Regions from separate parts of the Janthinobacterium sp. DSP2-3-3 genome, predicted to be linked through region 2. Evidence: predicted binding sites of a transcription regulator. Region 2 holds the regulator's gene; each other region holds the start of a gene.
The links. Region 2 encodes sigma-54, which starts transcription at its own class of promoters, with help from an activator protein. Its sites were predicted from a motif close to TGGCANGNAANCTGCTTT; they were not measured.

Region 1 (4,027 bases), on a different contig from region 2:
TTGACGTACGCTTTGTTGATAATTCCGGCATGCTACCCGACCCGCTGGCGGCATTCTTGCCGCAGCGCAGCGTGCAGCGGCGACGGCTCAGCACGCGCCATCTGCGCGCCAGCGAAAAGGCGGCGCTGGCGGCCAGCCTGCCGCCTGGCTACGCTGTGCAATGGTTCGAAGGCTGGCGCGCGCTCCTGGCCTGCGCGCGCCTGATGTTCGACAATGCGAAGCTGCGCCTGACCATGCCCGAAGCGCACAAGGTGCATCGTGACGTGATCGAATGGGGTGCGCGCTTCAGTAGCGACCGCATCCCGGAGCAGGCGCTAGGCGTCGACCCGATGACGGCGCGGCTGATGCGCTGGGTCATGCACAGCTGGCGCCGCGTGGACTTTTTCAATACCTGGCTGGCGGGCACCATTGCCCCGCGCCTGCAGATGGACTTGCTGCCAGGCCTGTATTGCGCCGCGCATTTCGTGTTGCTGGCCGATGCGCCGCCGCGCCATATCGACGATTACGTGGCGGCGGGCCGCGCCATGCAACGCTTCTGGCTGACGGCCACGCAGCTGGGCCTGCAGTTGCAGCCGGAACTGACGCCGTTGATCTTTGCCCGTTATGTGCGCGAACGGCGGGCCTTTTCGCGCACCGACGGCATGCTGGAGCTGGCGCAGGAACTGGCGGTGCAATGCCAGGCTGTGCTGGGTGCCGTGGTGGTCGAGCGGGCCGTGTTCCTTGGCCGCATCGGCGCCGGCCCGGCGGCCCAGGCGCGCTCCTTGCGCCGGCCGCTGCAAGACTTGCTGGTGGCGCCGGTCGACGCGAGGACGCATGCGTGAACGGCATGCGTTTGCTGGCTGCCGCAGCGAAAAAAGCCGCTGAGGACATCAGCGGCGCTTAAACTGGATGATCGCATGTCAAGCCTGGCGCTGCTTGTTTTGCTGGCGGCGCGCAGTCATGCCCAGGCCAAACAGGCCGATACCGAGCAGTGCGATGGTGCCTGGTTCAGGTACAGCTGCTTGAAATAATTCCAGACCGCCGCCGTCGGCCATCGCGATGAAACTGTTGGTCAAGCTGCCACCGATGAAGCTGTTCGTATTCCCGCTGAGGGACTCCAACGGGAAAAACGGGTTGGGGTTGACGAAAAACAACTGTCCTTGCGGCGTCAGCGTGGCATTAAGCAAGGCCTTGAAGTCGCCTTGGGCCAGGCCGGCGAAAATGTGTGCTTCGCCCAGGTCGAGCGTGTAAGTCACGATCGCATAGTCGTCCCCGGCGATACCACCGACATTCACCGGCGAGCCTGCTACGTTACTGACCGATAGTGACGTGTCCTGGTTGGGGTCGATGTACAGCGTCATGGTCAGGCTTTGAAAGGTAGCGTGGATCCCGCCAGCCAGAGTGTTCGACTGCCCGGTGATGGTAAACAGGCCATATATGCCATAGCCATTGAGGGCGTTCAGTTGCGATGGTATGCTGCCGCCAGTGGGGCTGCCGAAAGCGGCCTTGCTCAAAAAGCCTGTTTGAGTGAAGGGATCGTTGCCACCACCCAAACCGCCAACGATGGTTTGTTCGACGCGTGCGTGATATTCAAAGCTGATGCGGTCGGCCACAACCAGATTGGCTGCGGTACCGGGGACGGAGCCTTCATTGACGGTAAACAAAGGACCAGCGAGTGCGGGAGCACTGATCAGCGCGGCGCCGATGGCGGCCGCGGACAGAGCGAAACGCAGGAATGAGGACAGCGGTTTCATAACATTTCCTTCAGCGTGAGGGTTGATCGGACCAGGTCACTGTGGCGGCTGCCTCAGATAACCTCATACGCCCTTGAAGCAGAATTTGTACCATGTAATATTTGTATTTAAATTCAACAGCTTATAAAAACAGGTATGCCGTTTTTTGCGTTTGTGTAAAAAAAATCGACGTTTGAAGCCACCTACACAGGCGCAGGCGTATTACAGCCGAGCTGGCCAGCCCAGGCTCTGGGGCGGCAGCATGGAAGACTCCTGTTTGTCTGATCTATAAAATATAAAAGACAGCAGGAGGCCAGGAAGATTTCTGGATTTCCCCTACCTAAGGTGGATAGAGCCTTTTTCCTGCGTGAATAGTGCTGCTCGCGGGCGCCAGTCTTTCCCGTCATCGGCTACAGTGGGGTAAAAGGAGGTCACCATGCAGCCACGATTCCGTCATGCCCCGCTGCGTGCGCACAGCACGCCTGAACCAGATATTCCGCCGCCGCCCGAAGGCGATCCGCTGACGCCGCCGCCTGAAAAGCCGCCGCACACGGATCCCGTGCCCGTCGAGGAACCGACGCCACCACCGCCGCCCGTCAAGATGGTCTGAGAGCAAGTCGTCGCGGATCTGAGCGAACCTGAGCGGCCACGCGCTGCCATGCGCTGTTTATTTCTAGTTGGAAATGGATTGCGCGGGCGGCGGGATCGCCACGCCATTTAAACAACAAATATGCCAATAAACGTTGCCGAGTGGATACAAATCAAGCGCTAACTGCTGTGTGTCATGCGGTCGTCACGATTCTGTTCTTATAATGAGACATCATAAAAATTCTTGTACAGGAGACCATCATGGGCAATTCCTTGCATAACAAAATCTACCTGGGCCGGCGCCCTGTGATCACCAGTAAAAACCTCGCAGCGCTGGCCCTGGCGGGCGCCGTGGCCGGTTGCGGTCTGGCGTGGCTACTGCTGCGCACCTACAAATAAGCGCGCTCCACGCGCATTTTCAGCACGCCGTCCGTGGGGCGGACGGCGACTGAATCACGTTGCCTGTTGCCGATGCGCAGCGGGGCGCGTACCATGGGGGCCGAACACCTGGCCTCTTATGGAAAAGTAATGAAGAACGAGAAATTAACAACCGATGAATATGACGCGCTGGAGCAAGTTGCACGCGGTATCAAGACCGAGCGCCCCAGTGCTTGCGTTGCCCGCAATGCCAAGCGCCTGTCCGGCTTGAAGCTGCTCAGCTACGCCCGCGACGGCCGCCTGTCCATCACAGAGAAAGCACAACAACTGCTGTTCCTGCGCCGCTGCATCATGGGTTTGCGCGCCGTCGCCGCCGATCCGCTGACCAAGCTGGACACGGAGGTGGCCTATTTCCTGGGCAAGAAAGCCCACATCGTGGCGCGCGCCGAAGGCGAGGGGCACGACATTTCAGACAAGGGCCGCGACTCGCTGGCCGATATCGATACCCTGGGCCTGTAAGGTCTACACCGGCCCCTGGGGCCGGTTTTCACATCCCCCTCACATCCCCCTTTGGAGAATACTTTGGACAGCGCGATGAACTGGTCGGCCCACGAACTGACGATGACGGTCTTGATGACGCCCGATATGGCCAACTTTTCCGGCAACGTGCACGGTGGCACCATCCTGAAATATCTCGATAGCGTCGCCTACGCCTGCGCCAGCCGCTACTCGGGCAGCTATGTCGTGACCCTGTCCGTGGATCAGGTGATGTTCTTGCAGCCTATTCACGTGGGTGAGCTGGTGACGTTCCTCGCCTCGATCAATTACACGGGCACGACCTCGATGGAAGTGGGCATCCGCGTCGTGACGGAAAACATTCAGCAGCGCCTGGTGCGCCATGCCAATAGCTGCTATTTCACGATGGTGGCCGTGGACGCCAACCGCAAGCCGGTGGCCGTGCCGCCGCTGGTGCTGGAGACGCCGGAGCAGCATGCGCGCTTCGAGCAAGCCAAGCTGCGCAAGCTGTCGCGCCAGAAGGTGTCGAAGAAGTAAATGCGCCGGGCATAAAAAAACGGCCACCAGAGTGATCTGGTGGCCGTTTTTATTGCCTGCCGCCTCGACGGCGGTGCGCCGTGATTAACGGTCGCCGTAGCTGCGGCGTGCGCCGTCGGTGCTGCGCGGGTTGGAACCCTTGTAGCCGCCGCCGGTGCTAGGCGCGCCATCTTTGCGTGGTGCGCCCGGCTTGCTGAACGTGCGTTGCGCTGGCTTCGCGCCGCCACGGTTGTCGCCTGGTTTCCAGCCGCCTGGACGGGCGCTCGAACGCGGTGCCGACGCCGTTTTCTTAGGTT
Region 2 (4,027 bases):
TACTTTGACCATGAAGGCGGGCCGGGCCCTGATCACGGAAGATCCGCAAGGCTACCAGTTCATTACCTTCTGGGCCGATCCCGGCAAGCTGGCCACCTTCCGCCAGAAGCGCGATGGCGCAGGCGATCTGTGGGTCGAAGGCGAAGCGGAGCGCGTGGAATACGACAACAAGACGGAAGTGGTGAAACTGTTTTCCAAAGCCAAGCTGACGCGCCTGGAAGGCACAAAAGTCACTGACGTGGCCAATGGCGCCTTCATCTCGTATGACAGCCGCAAGGAAGTGTTTGCGATGGAAAATTCCGACAGCGGCACCAGTACCGCGGATGGCGGCAGCGTGCGCATGGTGATCCAGCCGAAGACCAAGGCACCGGCGGCGGAGAAAGCGCCGGCCACGCCTGCGCCAGGAAAGAAATAATGGACAATACTCGTTGCGGCAGCACCCTGATCGTTCGCGGGCTGCAAAAAACCTATGGCAAGCGGCAAGTCGTGCATGATGTTTCGCTGCAAGTCGAATGCGGCGAAGTGGTCGGGCTATTGGGTCCGAACGGCGCCGGCAAGACCACCTCGTTCTACATGATCGTCGGCCTGGTGCCGTCGGACGGCGGCAGCATCGATATCAGCGGCGTGGACATTTCCCGCCTGCCGATCCACCGCCGCGCGCAGATGGGCCTGTCGTATCTGCCGCAGGAAGCATCCGTGTTTCGCAAGCTGACGGTGGAAGACAATATCCGCGCCGTGCTGGAAATCCAGACCGTCGAAGGCCGTCCCCTGAAGAAGGCCGAGATCGAGGAGCGCCTGGATAAATTGCTGGCCGACTTGCAGATTGAAAAGTTGCGCGAGAACCAGGCGCTGTCCCTGTCGGGCGGCGAGCGGCGCCGCGTGGAAATCGCCCGCGCGCTGGCCACCGACCCGCGTTTCGTGCTGCTCGACGAGCCGTTCGCCGGTGTCGACCCCATCGCCGTGATCGAGATCCAGCGTATCGTGCGCTTCTTGAAGGAGCGCAATATCGGCGTCCTCATCACCGATCATAATGTGCGCGAGACGCTGGGTATCTGCGACCGTGCCTACATTATTAACCAGGGCTCGGTGCTGGCGTCAGGACGCCCCGACGACATCATCGCGAACGAGTCGGTACGCCGGGTCTATCTGGGCGAACACTTCCGCATGTGAGCCAATGAAACAATCATTGCAGCTGCGCACTTCGCAGCACCTGGCACTGACGCCGCAGTTGCAGCAATCGATACGCCTGTTGCAATTGTCTACCCTGGAATTGCACCAGGAACTAGAGCAATTACTGACGGACAATCCCTTGCTCGAGCGCCTCGACGATCCGCTCGACCGTTCGCTGCGCCTGCTGTCCGATGGCGCCTTGAGTTCCACGGCCGCGCCGGCCGATGCACCGCCCCAGCCGCCAAGCCAGGAGGCGCCTGCAGCGCCGGCCGAAGCGGAGACCTTTGATGGCGAGGCTGGCGACAGCCCGGCCGCAGCGGATGGCGGCGACAGCGATTGGAGCGAGGCGAGCCGGGGCAAGGCGCCCGACGACGAAGATTCGCGCCCGCAACTTGAAGCCCATCACTGCACCCTGCGCGAACATTTGATGGAGCAGATGCGCGTGACGGTGCTCGAATTGCGCGACCGCGCGCTGGTCGAGCTGATCATTGACGCGCTCGACGACAATGGCTACCTGGAAGAGTCGCTCGACGACATCCTGGCACGCCTGCCGCAAGAGCTGGAAATCGACGCCGACGAGTTGCGCACGGCCTTGTCCCTGCTGCAAAGTTTCGATCCGCCCGGCGTGGGCGCGCGCAATGCGTCCGAATGCCTTGCCTTGCAAATCAAGCGTTTGCCGCATATCGCCATGGTGACGCGGCGCATGGCCCTCGTCATCGTGGAAAAGCATCTGGCCTGGTTTGCCCAGCGCGATTTCAACAAGCTGAAAAAAGCCCTTGATTGCGACGAGGAAGACTTGCGCGAAGCGCAGACCGTGATTCGCCAGTGCAATCCGCATCCGGGTGCCGTCTTCGCCTCAGATGTGTCCGATTACGTGGTGCCCGACGTCGTCGTCAAGCGCGCGCGCAATGGCTGGCAAGTCACCCTGAACAACGACGTCATGCCGCGCCTGCGCGTCAACGCCATGTACGCCAACTTGCTCAAGCAGGGCAAAGGTGAGGGCGCCATGGGCGCACAGTTGCAGGAAGCCAAGTGGCTGATCAAGAATATGCGCCAGCGCTTTGACACGATCTTGCGCGTGGCGCAGGCGATAGTAGAAAGACAAAAGAACTTTTTCTCGCATGGGGCCGTTGCCATGCGCCCCCTTGTGCTCCGTGAAATAGCTGATACACTGGGTTTACACGAGAGTACTATCTCGCGGGTAACAACTCAAAAGTACATGCTGACCCCGCATGGCATGTTTGAGTTGAAATATTTCTTTGGTAGCCACGTCGCCACCGAAGCGGGGGGCGAAGCGTCATCGACGGCGATACGGGCATTGATCGTGCAACTGACAGGAGCAGAAGACCCTAAAAATCCTTTATCCGACAGTAAGATTGCGGACATGCTGGGGGAACAAGGCATGGTGATTGCGCGACGTACTGTTGCCAAATACCGGGAAGCGTTGAAAATTCCGCCAGTGAGCCTGCGTAAGTGTTTGTAAGTTTTTTTCGGTTCCTCTGCGGGCCGGAGTCGATGGACCGCACGAACCCGATCATCTTTAGGAGTGTGTATGAATCTCACCATCAGCGGACATCATCTCGAAGTCACACCAGCCATCCGTGAATACGTACAAACGAAGCTGGAACGCGTGAAACGTCATTTCGATCAAGTCATCGATATTGCCGTGATTCTGACCGTGGATAACCTCAAAGAGAAAGAAAAACGTCAAAAGGCTGAAGTCAACCTGCGTCTGAGTGGCAAGACCGTCTACGTGGAAAGCCTGGGGCAAGACCTGTATGCCGCGATCGATACCCTGATCGACAAGTTGGACAGGCAAGTGATGAAGTACAAAACCAAAGTGCAAGGGCACGGTAAAGAGGCGATCAAGCATCTGCCAGACAACTCGGACGAAGAATTCGCCGCCGCCTAAGAACACCAAAAAACCTACTGCGCGTCGCGATTTGCGGCCTCCGATGCTTACTGTGCATATGCACAGCTCCGCTTCTCAGCCACAACTCACATCTGCTCGCTACGGTTTTCCCACGTGTTCTACGGCCTGCGACTTTGAACCGGTTGTGATCAACTAAGGGCGCACATTGCGCCCTTTTTTGCGCCCGGACCTGTCAAACGCAATATTCCCCTCGCAAGCGCTAGAATGTTCCCGTTCTCACTTTTTTCATTTTGCCATGAGCGACTTCGTCCAGACCTCCATTCGCAACCGCACGGGCCACATCGTGCTCGACCGCCCGAAAGCCTTGAATTCCTTGTCGCTGGACATGGTGCGCGCGCTGAGCGCGGCTTTGCTGGCCTGGCGCTACGATCCGCAGGTGGACGCCGTCGTGATCCGTTCCAGTAGTGAAAAAGCCCTGTGCGCCGGCGGCGACATCCGTTTCTTTTACGATGCGGGCCTGGCCACGCCGCAAGGCGGCAGTGCCCAACTGGAAGATTTCTTTACGGAAGAATACGCCTTAAATCATTTAATTCATTTCTATCCGAAACCGTATATCGCCGTGCTGGATGGCGTGGTGATGGGCGGCGGCATGGGCGTGGCGCAATCCGGGCCAGGCAACCGCCTGCGCATCGTCACGGGCCGCACGCGCATGGCCATGCCGGAAGTCAATATTGGCTTGTTCCCGGACGTGGGCGGCAGCTATTTTCTTTCCCGCCTGGCGGGCCAGCTGGGCCTGTACCTGGGCTTGACGGGTTTGACGATCAACGCGGCCGATGCCCTGTACACGGGCCTGGCCGATGTGTACCTGCCTGAGGCGCAGATGGGGGCGCTGTTGGACCTGTTCGAATCGACGCCGGGTGAGGCCTTGCCGGTGGCCATCAAGGCGCTGGCGGCACCGTTCCAGGCCGAGGCGGGCGCTTCTGT
Region 3 (4,027 bases), on a different contig from region 2:
CGCACGGGCAGGGATTCATGGCGGCGATCAATTGAAAGCGGGCAGGAAATTCGGCCTGGCGGGCCGCGCGCGAAATGCTGATGACGCCCGATTCCATGGGTTGGCGCAGCACATCGAGCACCCGGCGCTGGAATTCGGCGATTTCATCGAGAAACAGCACGCCGCAGTGGGCCAGTGAGATTTCTCCCGGGCGCGGCAGGTTGCCGCCGCCCACCAGGGCCACGCCGGACGCCGTCTGGTGCGGGGCACGATAGGGACGACGTTTCCAGTGTTCCACTTTGAAGTGGCCGCCCAGCGAATGAACGGCGGCCGATTCCAGTGCCTCTTCATCGCTCATGGGGGGCAGCACGCCGGGGAAGCGGCTGGCCAACATGGTCTTGCCCGCGCCCGGCGGTCCCACCATCAAGATGTTATGGCCGCCCGCGGCCGCCACTTCCAGTGCGCGTCGCGCTTGCAACTGCCCCTGCACATCGGCAAAGTCGGGATACGCAAAAGCGTGCGCTGCCAGTAGGGGTTGATGGCGCTGCAGCGCGTTCTGGCTGGCGGGCGCGGCAAAATGCGCGCAGACCTCAAGCAGGCTGTGGGCGGGATAGATGCAGGCATCGCTGACCAGCGCCGCTTCGTCCGCGTTCGCTTGCGGCAGGATGAAGGCGCGTGGCGCGCCCGATTGACTGCGCTGCATGGCAAAGGTCATGGCCAGGGCGCCGCGGATGGGGCGCAACTGGCCCGAAAGCGACAGTTCGCCTGCAAATTCGTAGTGCTGCAGTTGGTCGCCCGGCAACTGGCCGGAGGCGGCCAGGATGCCCAGCGCAATCGGCAAGTCGAAGCGGCCTGATTCCTTGGGCAAGTCTGCCGGCGCCAGATTGGCCGTGATGCGCCGCGCCGGCATGTCAAAGCCGCAGTTTTGCAACGCGGCCCGAACGCGGTCGCGCGATTCCTTCACTTCCGTATCCGGCAGGCCGACAATGGTAAAGGACGGCAAGCCATTGGCAAGGTGAACTTCGACACTTACCTCGGGCGCCTCCATGCCGGCCAGGGCGCGGCTTTTCAGGACGGCCAGACTCATCAGACTCCCCTGTGGCGCGGGCGCGGGCAAGATCAGTCTAGCGCTTGCAACGCCATCAGGCTTGATGTATGCCAGCAAGGCCGTCAATAACGGGGCCTTGCCGGCCGCACCTTACGCCTTGGACTCGTTCAGGCGCGTTTCCAGTTCGATCAGGCGTAATTCCAGTGCGTCCAGTTTGGCGCGGGTCTTGGCCAGCACTTGCGCCTGGATATCGAATTCCTCGCGCGTGACGAGATCGAGGCGGGCGAAGCCCTGGGTCATCATCGATTTCACATTTTTCTCGATATCCTTGGCCGGCGAGTTTTCGATGGCTTGATGGATCTTGCCTTGCAAGTCGTTAAAGAAGGTATTCATGTCCATGGTCAGTCCTTTTATGGTGCGGCCTGTGCATCGCACCATTGCGGTGCACAGCGGCGTTAATCTGGTGCGAAACTGGGCGGTTCATTGTGCTTCAGCAGTCCGTATCCGCATTCCTGGCGGTGTGCAGGGTATGTGTGGACGGAAATGCACCTGTCAAGGTGGCAAGCGAGCTGGCACGTATTCTGCTAAAGAAATGATGAACGCTTTGTGATCTCCAGCCAAGATTTTAAACCTCAACCGCTTTAAAAGTTCAATAAAAGGGAATCGCCATGAAGAATCTGTCCAAGAACATGACTTTAGTAGCTGCGTTGACGCTGGCCATGACCGCCTTGTGCGGTAGCGTCATGGCCCAGGATGCATTGGCGGTGCCTGCTGCAGCCGAAGCCGTACCTGATAACGTGGTGAGCTACAACGTGGCGCTGACCAGCGACTACCGTTACCGCGGCATCTCGCAAAGCCGCTTGAAACCGGCCATCAGCGGTGGTGCCGACTATACCCATAACCCAACGGGCCTGTATGTGGGCACCTGGCTGTCGAGCATCAAATGGATCAAGGACGGCGGCGGCGATACCAATCTCGAATGGGATATCTACGGCGGCAAGCGTGGCGAGATCAGCAAGGATTTTACCTATGACGTGGGCGGTCTGTACTATTTCTATCCTTCGAATGGACTGAGCACCAATGCCAACACCTTCGAGCTGTACGGCCAGCTCGGCTACGGCCCGTTGTATATCAAGTACTCGCATTCGACCACCAATCTGTTCGGCGTCGCCGACAGCAAGAATAGCGGCTATCTTGACGTGGGCGGCAACTTCGACCTGATTGACGGCTATATCATGAACGTGCATGTGGGCCGCCAGAAAGTCGAGCACAACGATTCCCTCAGCTATAACGATGTCAAGATCGGCGTGACCAAGGACTTTGGCGTGGCGACCGTTTCCCTGGCTGCCGTCAAGGCCAATATCGTATCACTGGCACCGAATGGCAAGAATCTGGCGAAATCCGGTCTCGTGCTGACCGTGTCCAAAACCTTTTAAGCGAGACTGCCATGAAAATGATTACTGCAATCATTAAACCGTTCAAACTGGACGAAGTACGCGAAGCTTTGTCGGCTATCAATGTGCAAGGCATTACCGTCACCGAAGTGAAAGGTTTCGGCCGCCAGAAAGGTCACACGGAACTGTACCGTGGCGCTGAGTATGTCGTCGATTTCTTGCCAAAGACCAAGATTGAAGCGGCCGTCGATGACGCCATTGTCGACCAGGCCATCGAAGCGATCGAAGGTGCCGCGCGTACCGGTAAAATCGGCGATGGCAAGATTTTCGTGTACAACCTGGAACAGGTTATCCGCATCCGTACCGGTGAAACCGGCAACGAAGCGCTCTAAGGGGAATATTGATGCATAAAAATATAACAAAATTGCTCGCCGGGATAGCCTGCCTGTGTGCGTTTGGCGTTGCCACGCCGAGCTTTGCCGATGCGCCCGCCAAGACGGAAGCGGCTACGACCACTGCCGTCGCCACCCCCGCCGTCACGCCTGTTCCTGACGCCGCAGCACCGGCTGCTGCCGCTCCGGCCCCGGCCGCTGCCGTGCCAGCCGCCGCGCCCGTCGCCAACAAGGGCGACACCAGTTTCATGATGATCAGCACCTTGCTGGTGATCTTGATGACCATCCCCGGCCTGGCCCTGTTCTACGGCGGCCTGGTGCGCTCGAAGAACATGCTGTCGGTGCTGATGCAAGTGTTCATGGTGTTCGCGCTGGTCATCGTACTGTGGTGCATCTACGGCTACTCGATCGCCTTCACGGAAAAAACCGCCTTCTTCGGTGGCTTCGACCGCCTGTTCCTGAACGGCATCTGGGACCCGGCCAAGGGTACGTTTGCCGCCGCCGCCACCTTCAGCAAGGGCGTCGTCATTCCCGAGTTCGTGTTTGTCGCTTTCCAGGGCACCTTTGCCGCCATCACGTGCGCACTGATTGTCGGCGCCTTTGCCGAGCGCGCCAAGTTTGCCGCCGTGCTGGCCTTCGTCGTGCTGTGGTTCACCTTCGCCTACCTGCCAGCGGCCCACATGGTCTGGTTCTGGACGGGGCCTGACCTGATCACCAATGCCACCACCTCGGCCAGCGAAGCGCTTAAAGCGGGCTGGATCTGGCAAAAAGGCGCGCTGGACTTTGCCGGCGGCACCGTGGTGCACATCAATGCCGCCGTCGCCGGCCTGGTGGGCGCGATCATGATCGGCAAGCGTGTCGGCTACGGCCGCGAATCGATGGCGCCGCACTCGCTGACGATGACCATGATCGGCGCTTCCCTGTTGTGGGTGGGCTGGTTCGGTTTCAATGCCGGTTCCTCGCTGGAAGCGGGCGACGTGGCTGCCCTGGCCTTTGTCAACACGCTGCTGGCCACCGCTGCCGCCACCCTGTCGTGGGTATTCGGCGAGTGGATCAGCAAAGGCAAGCCATCCATGCTCGGTGGCGCATCGGGCGCCGTTGCCGGCCTGGTGGCAATCACCCCGGCGGCCGGCTTTGTCGGTCCGATGGGTGGCCTGGTCATCGGCTTGTTGGCCGGTGTCGTCTGCCTGTGGGGCGTGAATGGCCTGAAACGC
Region 4 (4,027 bases), on a different contig from region 2:
GGACGGATGATCTTATTGTCGATGCGCTGCTCGATGATATGGGCGGCCCAGCCAGAGGTACGCGAAATGACGAACAGCGGCGTAAACATCGCCGTCGGCACGCCCATCATGTGGTACGACACGGCCGAGAACCAATCCAGGTTCGGGAACATGTTCTTGATTTCCCACATGACCGATTCCAGGCGCTCGGCGATGTCGAACATTTTCGTGGAGCCGGCTTCCAGCGACAGCGAACGGGCCACTTCCTTGATGACTTTATTGCGCGGGTCGGAAATCGTGTAGACGGGGTGGCCGAAGCCGATCACCACTTCCTTGTTGGACACGCGCTCGCGGATATCCGCTTCCGCTTCGTCGGCATTGTCATAGCGCTTCTGGATGTCCAGCGCCACTTCGTTCGCGCCGCCGTGTTTCGGGCCGCGCAGTGCGCCGATGGCGCCCGTGATGGCCGAATGGATGTCGGAACCCGTGCCGGCGATGACGCGGCTGGTGAAGGTCGAGGCGTTGAATTCGTGTTCCGCGTACAGGATCAGCGACGTGTGCATGGCTTTTTCCCATGACGCCGACGGCTTTTCGCCGTGCAGCAGGTGCAGGAAGTGGCCGCCGATCGAGTCGTCGTCCGTTTCCACTTCGATGCGCTTGCCGTTATGGCTGTAGTGGTACCAATACAGCAGCATGGAGCCAAACGACGCCATCAGGCGGTCGGCGATGTCGCGCGCACCCGGCGCGTTATGGTCGTCTTTTTCCGGCAAGGTGCAGCCCAGAACGGAGACGCCCGTGCGCATCACGTCCATCGGGTGGGCGGCGGCTGGCAGCGCTTCCAGGGCTGACTTGACAGCCGACGGCAAGCCGCGCAAGGACTTCAATTTGGCCTTGTAGCCTTTCAGTTCGGCCGCCGTGGGCAGCTTGCCGTGCACCAGCAGGTAGGCGATTTCCTCGAATTCGCAGCTGTCGGCCACGTCCAGGATGTCATAGCCGCGGTAGTGCAAATCGTTGCCGGTCTTGCCGACCGAGCACAGCGCCGTGTTGCCGGCGGTAACGCCGGACAGGGCGACGGATTTTTTAGGCTTGAAAGTAGCGACTTGCGGTGCGGTCATTGTGTTCTCCAGATTGAATAGTCTCGGGTGCGTCACTGCGGGACCGGCATGCGGTCCCTGCTTCTTTACTTATTTCTTTTGCGCGGCGAACAGCGCATCGAGCTTTTGCTCGAAGTCGTGGTAATTGATCGATTCATACAGCTCCATGCGCGTCTGCATGGTGTCGACGACATTCTTTTGCGTGCCGTCGCGGCGCAGCGCCCGGTAGACATTGTCGGCAGCCTTGTTCATGGCGCGGAAGGCCGACAGCGGATACAGGGCCAGGCCCACGTGGGCGCTGCGCAGTTCGTCCAGCGTGAACAGCGGCGTGGAACCAAATTCTGTAATATTGGCCAGGATAGGCACATTGACGGCCTTGGCGAACGTGGCGTACATCTCCAGGTCCGTGATCGCTTCCGGGAAGATCATGTCGGCGCCCGCCTCGACGCAGGCGACGGCGCGTTCCAGTGCCGCTTCCAGGCCATCGACGGCCAGCGCATCGGTGCGCGCCATGATGACAAAGTTCGGGTCCGTGCGCGCATCGACGGCCGCCTTGATGCGGTCGACCATTTCTTCCTTGCTCACGATTTCTTTGCCCGGACGGTGGCCGCAGCGCTTGGCGCCCACCTGGTCTTCGATGTGCAGGCCGGCAGCGCCGAACTTGATCATCGATTTCACGGTGCGCGCCACATTGAAGGCGGACGAACCGAAGCCCGTGTCGGCATCGACCAGCAGCGGCAAGTCGCACACGTCGGTGATGCGACGGATATCGGTCAGCACGTCATCCAGGCTGGAAATGCCCAGATCGGGCAAGCCCAGCGAACCGGCCGCGACACCGCCACCGGACAGGTAGATGGCTTTATAACCGGCGCGCTTGGCCAGCAAGGCGTGGTTGGCATTGATGGCGCCGACGACTTGCAACGGGGATTCTTCCTGGACGGCCTTGCGGAATGCGGCACCTGCAGAGTATTGAGTCATGTGTTCACCTTATGGGATTCGGGTCGTCCCGAATGTTTCATGGACTTGCTATGAGCATCAGTAGTGCAAATGCCGTGCCAGCACCCTGCACCTGCCCGCAAAGTGCGCTACGGCACAGTGTAATGCGAGGGAAATGGCCAGGCAGCGGCGTGGCGCGCACTGTCACGCAAGGGGACAGCGATGTCACGCCCGATGGTCGCAATGTTTCAATTACGTTTCAATTGCGTTTCAACTATTTCATATGAAACATCATATTGAAACATGCAACAGGCCGGGGATTTGGCTGACTGGGCGCAGACCTTGTTTCGCGCCAAACGCAAGACGCAAAACGCAAAACAGCCGGCGGGCGCCGGCTGCAGGAACACAATGAGACTGAAAAAACTAGGCCAGGCGCACCAGCGGGTTGGCGATGATGTTGTCGATCTGACGCACGGCTTCTTCGCAGGCGGCGGCAATCGCGCCATCCTCGTCGTCGCGCACGAATTGCATGGTCGAGCCTTCAAACACTTCCAGTCCTTCCGCGGTGGCGCGTTCGATGTCGCAACTGGCCGACCATTTGCCATCGGCGGTGGGCACGGCCAGGGGAACGATTTCCCAGCCTTTATAGTGAATTTTAGAACTGTTTTCCATGGGGTGCCTCCTTGTGACTGATTCAATAGTGGAAATCGTAGCATGAAGCGCGGCCGCCAGCGACGTGTTTCACGCGCCAGCGCACGGTCAGGCTGACTTTCGGGCTAAACGATTTACGCTGGTTCAAGGACGCAGCAGATTATCCACTTCCGTCCTGGCCACTTCCAGGCCGGCCGTGCAAGCCGTCTCGGGCGCCGCATAGCCGCCCAGGGTGCGGCTGCGCGTGATCGCTTGCGCCGCGCTCTCGCCCTCGCGCTGCAGGCGGTAGGTAAAATCCCATAAATCGTCGTTATCCTTTTGCGGGGTCACCGAAATCGTAAAACCGCGGTACTGTTCGCTGCGTGCAGTGATATCGTTCATGAATTCCTCCTTGGAAGAATGAGGTTACCACGCAGCAAGCGCCAGAGCGCGCACGACTGTGACCGGCGCATGCGTGCTTGCTTATCTGTTTTTCGCATGTTCAATGTCAACTCTCAACATTTTTTTAGCGCGCACTGGCGATATAATGCCTTTCCCTGTCCGTTCCTTACCCGTCCCTTGCCGCCGTGATGACCCCACAAATCCAAGCTTTCTTCGACCCCGCCACCGCCACCGTCACGTATGTCGTCTACGCAGCGGATGGCCAGGACTGTGCCATCATCGATTCCGTGCTCGACTACGATCCCAAGGCGGGCCGTACTTCGACCACGTCGGCTGACAAGGTGGTCGCCTTCGTGCGCGAACACGGCTTGCAGTGCCGCTGGCTGCTGGAAACCCATGCGCATGCCGACCACCTGTCCGCCGCGCCCTACCTGCAGCAGCAGCTGGGCGGCGACGTGGCCATCGGCGCCGCGATCCGGACGGTGCAGCAGGCGTTCGCCGCCGTCTACCACCAGGATGACGCCAAGGCCGACGGCTCGCAGTTCGACCAACTGTTCGCGCCCGACCAGGTGTTTCATATTGGCAAGTTGGAAGTGCGCGCCCTGCACGTTCCCGGCCATACGCCGGCCGACCTGGCTTACCAGATCGGCGACGCAGTCTTCGTCGGCGACACCCTGTTCATGCCGGACGTGGGTTCGGCCCGCTGCGACTTTCCAGGCGGCTCCGCGTCCCTGCTGTACCGCTCCGCGCAGCGCCTGCTGGCGCTGCCGCCGCAGACGCGGCTGTTCATGTGCCACGACTACCCACCCAACGGCCGCGCGCCGCGCTGGGAAGTGACGGTGGCCGAACAGCGTGCCGGCAACATCCACTTGCGCGACGGCATCACGGAAGAACAATTCGTGGCCATGCGCACGGGCCGCGACGCCACCCTGGAGATGCCGACCCTGATCCTGCCCGCCATCCAGGTCAACATCAACGCGGGCAAG

Region 1: a site for sigma-54 is predicted at 1,809-1,826, ahead of pepA (flocculation-associated PEP-CTERM protein PepA). Genes of this name have one in related genera too.
Region 3: a site for sigma-54 is predicted at 1,598-1,615, ahead of ACP7DE_RS24735 (TorF family putative porin). Genes of this name have one in related genera too.
Region 4: a site for sigma-54 is predicted at 2,114-2,131, ahead of prpB (methylisocitrate lyase). Genes of this name have one in related genera too.

What each region holds. Positions count from the first base shown of each region.
Region 1 is NZ_JAFCWA010000001.1:394,572-398,598, reverse strand. It holds gene ACP7DE_RS01985 (nitroreductase family protein) at 1-821, shown strand, start outside; gene pepA (flocculation-associated PEP-CTERM protein PepA) at 900-1,733, opposite strand; gene ACP7DE_RS01975 (hypothetical protein) at 2,149-2,322, shown strand; gene ACP7DE_RS01970 (hypothetical protein) at 2,562-2,699, shown strand; gene ACP7DE_RS01965 (hypothetical protein) at 2,829-3,197, shown strand; gene ACP7DE_RS01960 (acyl-CoA thioesterase) at 3,273-3,731, shown strand; gene ACP7DE_RS01955 (DEAD/DEAH box helicase) at 3,816-4,027, opposite strand, start outside.
Region 2 is NZ_JAFCWA010000008.1:225,839-229,865, reverse strand. It holds gene lptA (lipopolysaccharide transport periplasmic protein LptA) at 1-415, shown strand, start outside; gene lptB (LPS export ABC transporter ATP-binding protein) at 415-1,170, shown strand; gene ACP7DE_RS17705 (RNA polymerase factor sigma-54) at 1,175-2,653, shown strand; gene hpf (ribosome hibernation-promoting factor, HPF/YfiA family) at 2,723-3,082, shown strand; gene ACP7DE_RS17695 (enoyl-CoA hydratase/isomerase family protein) at 3,339-4,027, shown strand, end outside.
Region 3 is NZ_JAFCWA010000016.1:2,036-6,062, forward strand. It holds gene ACP7DE_RS24725 (YifB family Mg chelatase-like AAA ATPase) at 1-1,066, opposite strand, end outside; gene ACP7DE_RS24730 (accessory factor UbiK family protein) at 1,178-1,426, opposite strand; gene ACP7DE_RS24735 (TorF family putative porin) at 1,696-2,463, shown strand; gene ACP7DE_RS24740 (P-II family nitrogen regulator) at 2,475-2,813, shown strand; gene ACP7DE_RS24745 (ammonium transporter) at 2,825-4,027, shown strand, end outside.
Region 4 is NZ_JAFCWA010000001.1:91,961-95,987, forward strand. It holds gene prpC (bifunctional 2-methylcitrate synthase/citrate synthase) at 1-1,094, opposite strand, end outside; gene prpB (methylisocitrate lyase) at 1,164-2,051, opposite strand; gene ACP7DE_RS00550 (hypothetical protein) at 2,433-2,681, opposite strand; gene ACP7DE_RS00555 (hypothetical protein) at 2,805-3,041, opposite strand; gene ACP7DE_RS00560 (MBL fold metallo-hydrolase) at 3,230-4,027, shown strand, end outside.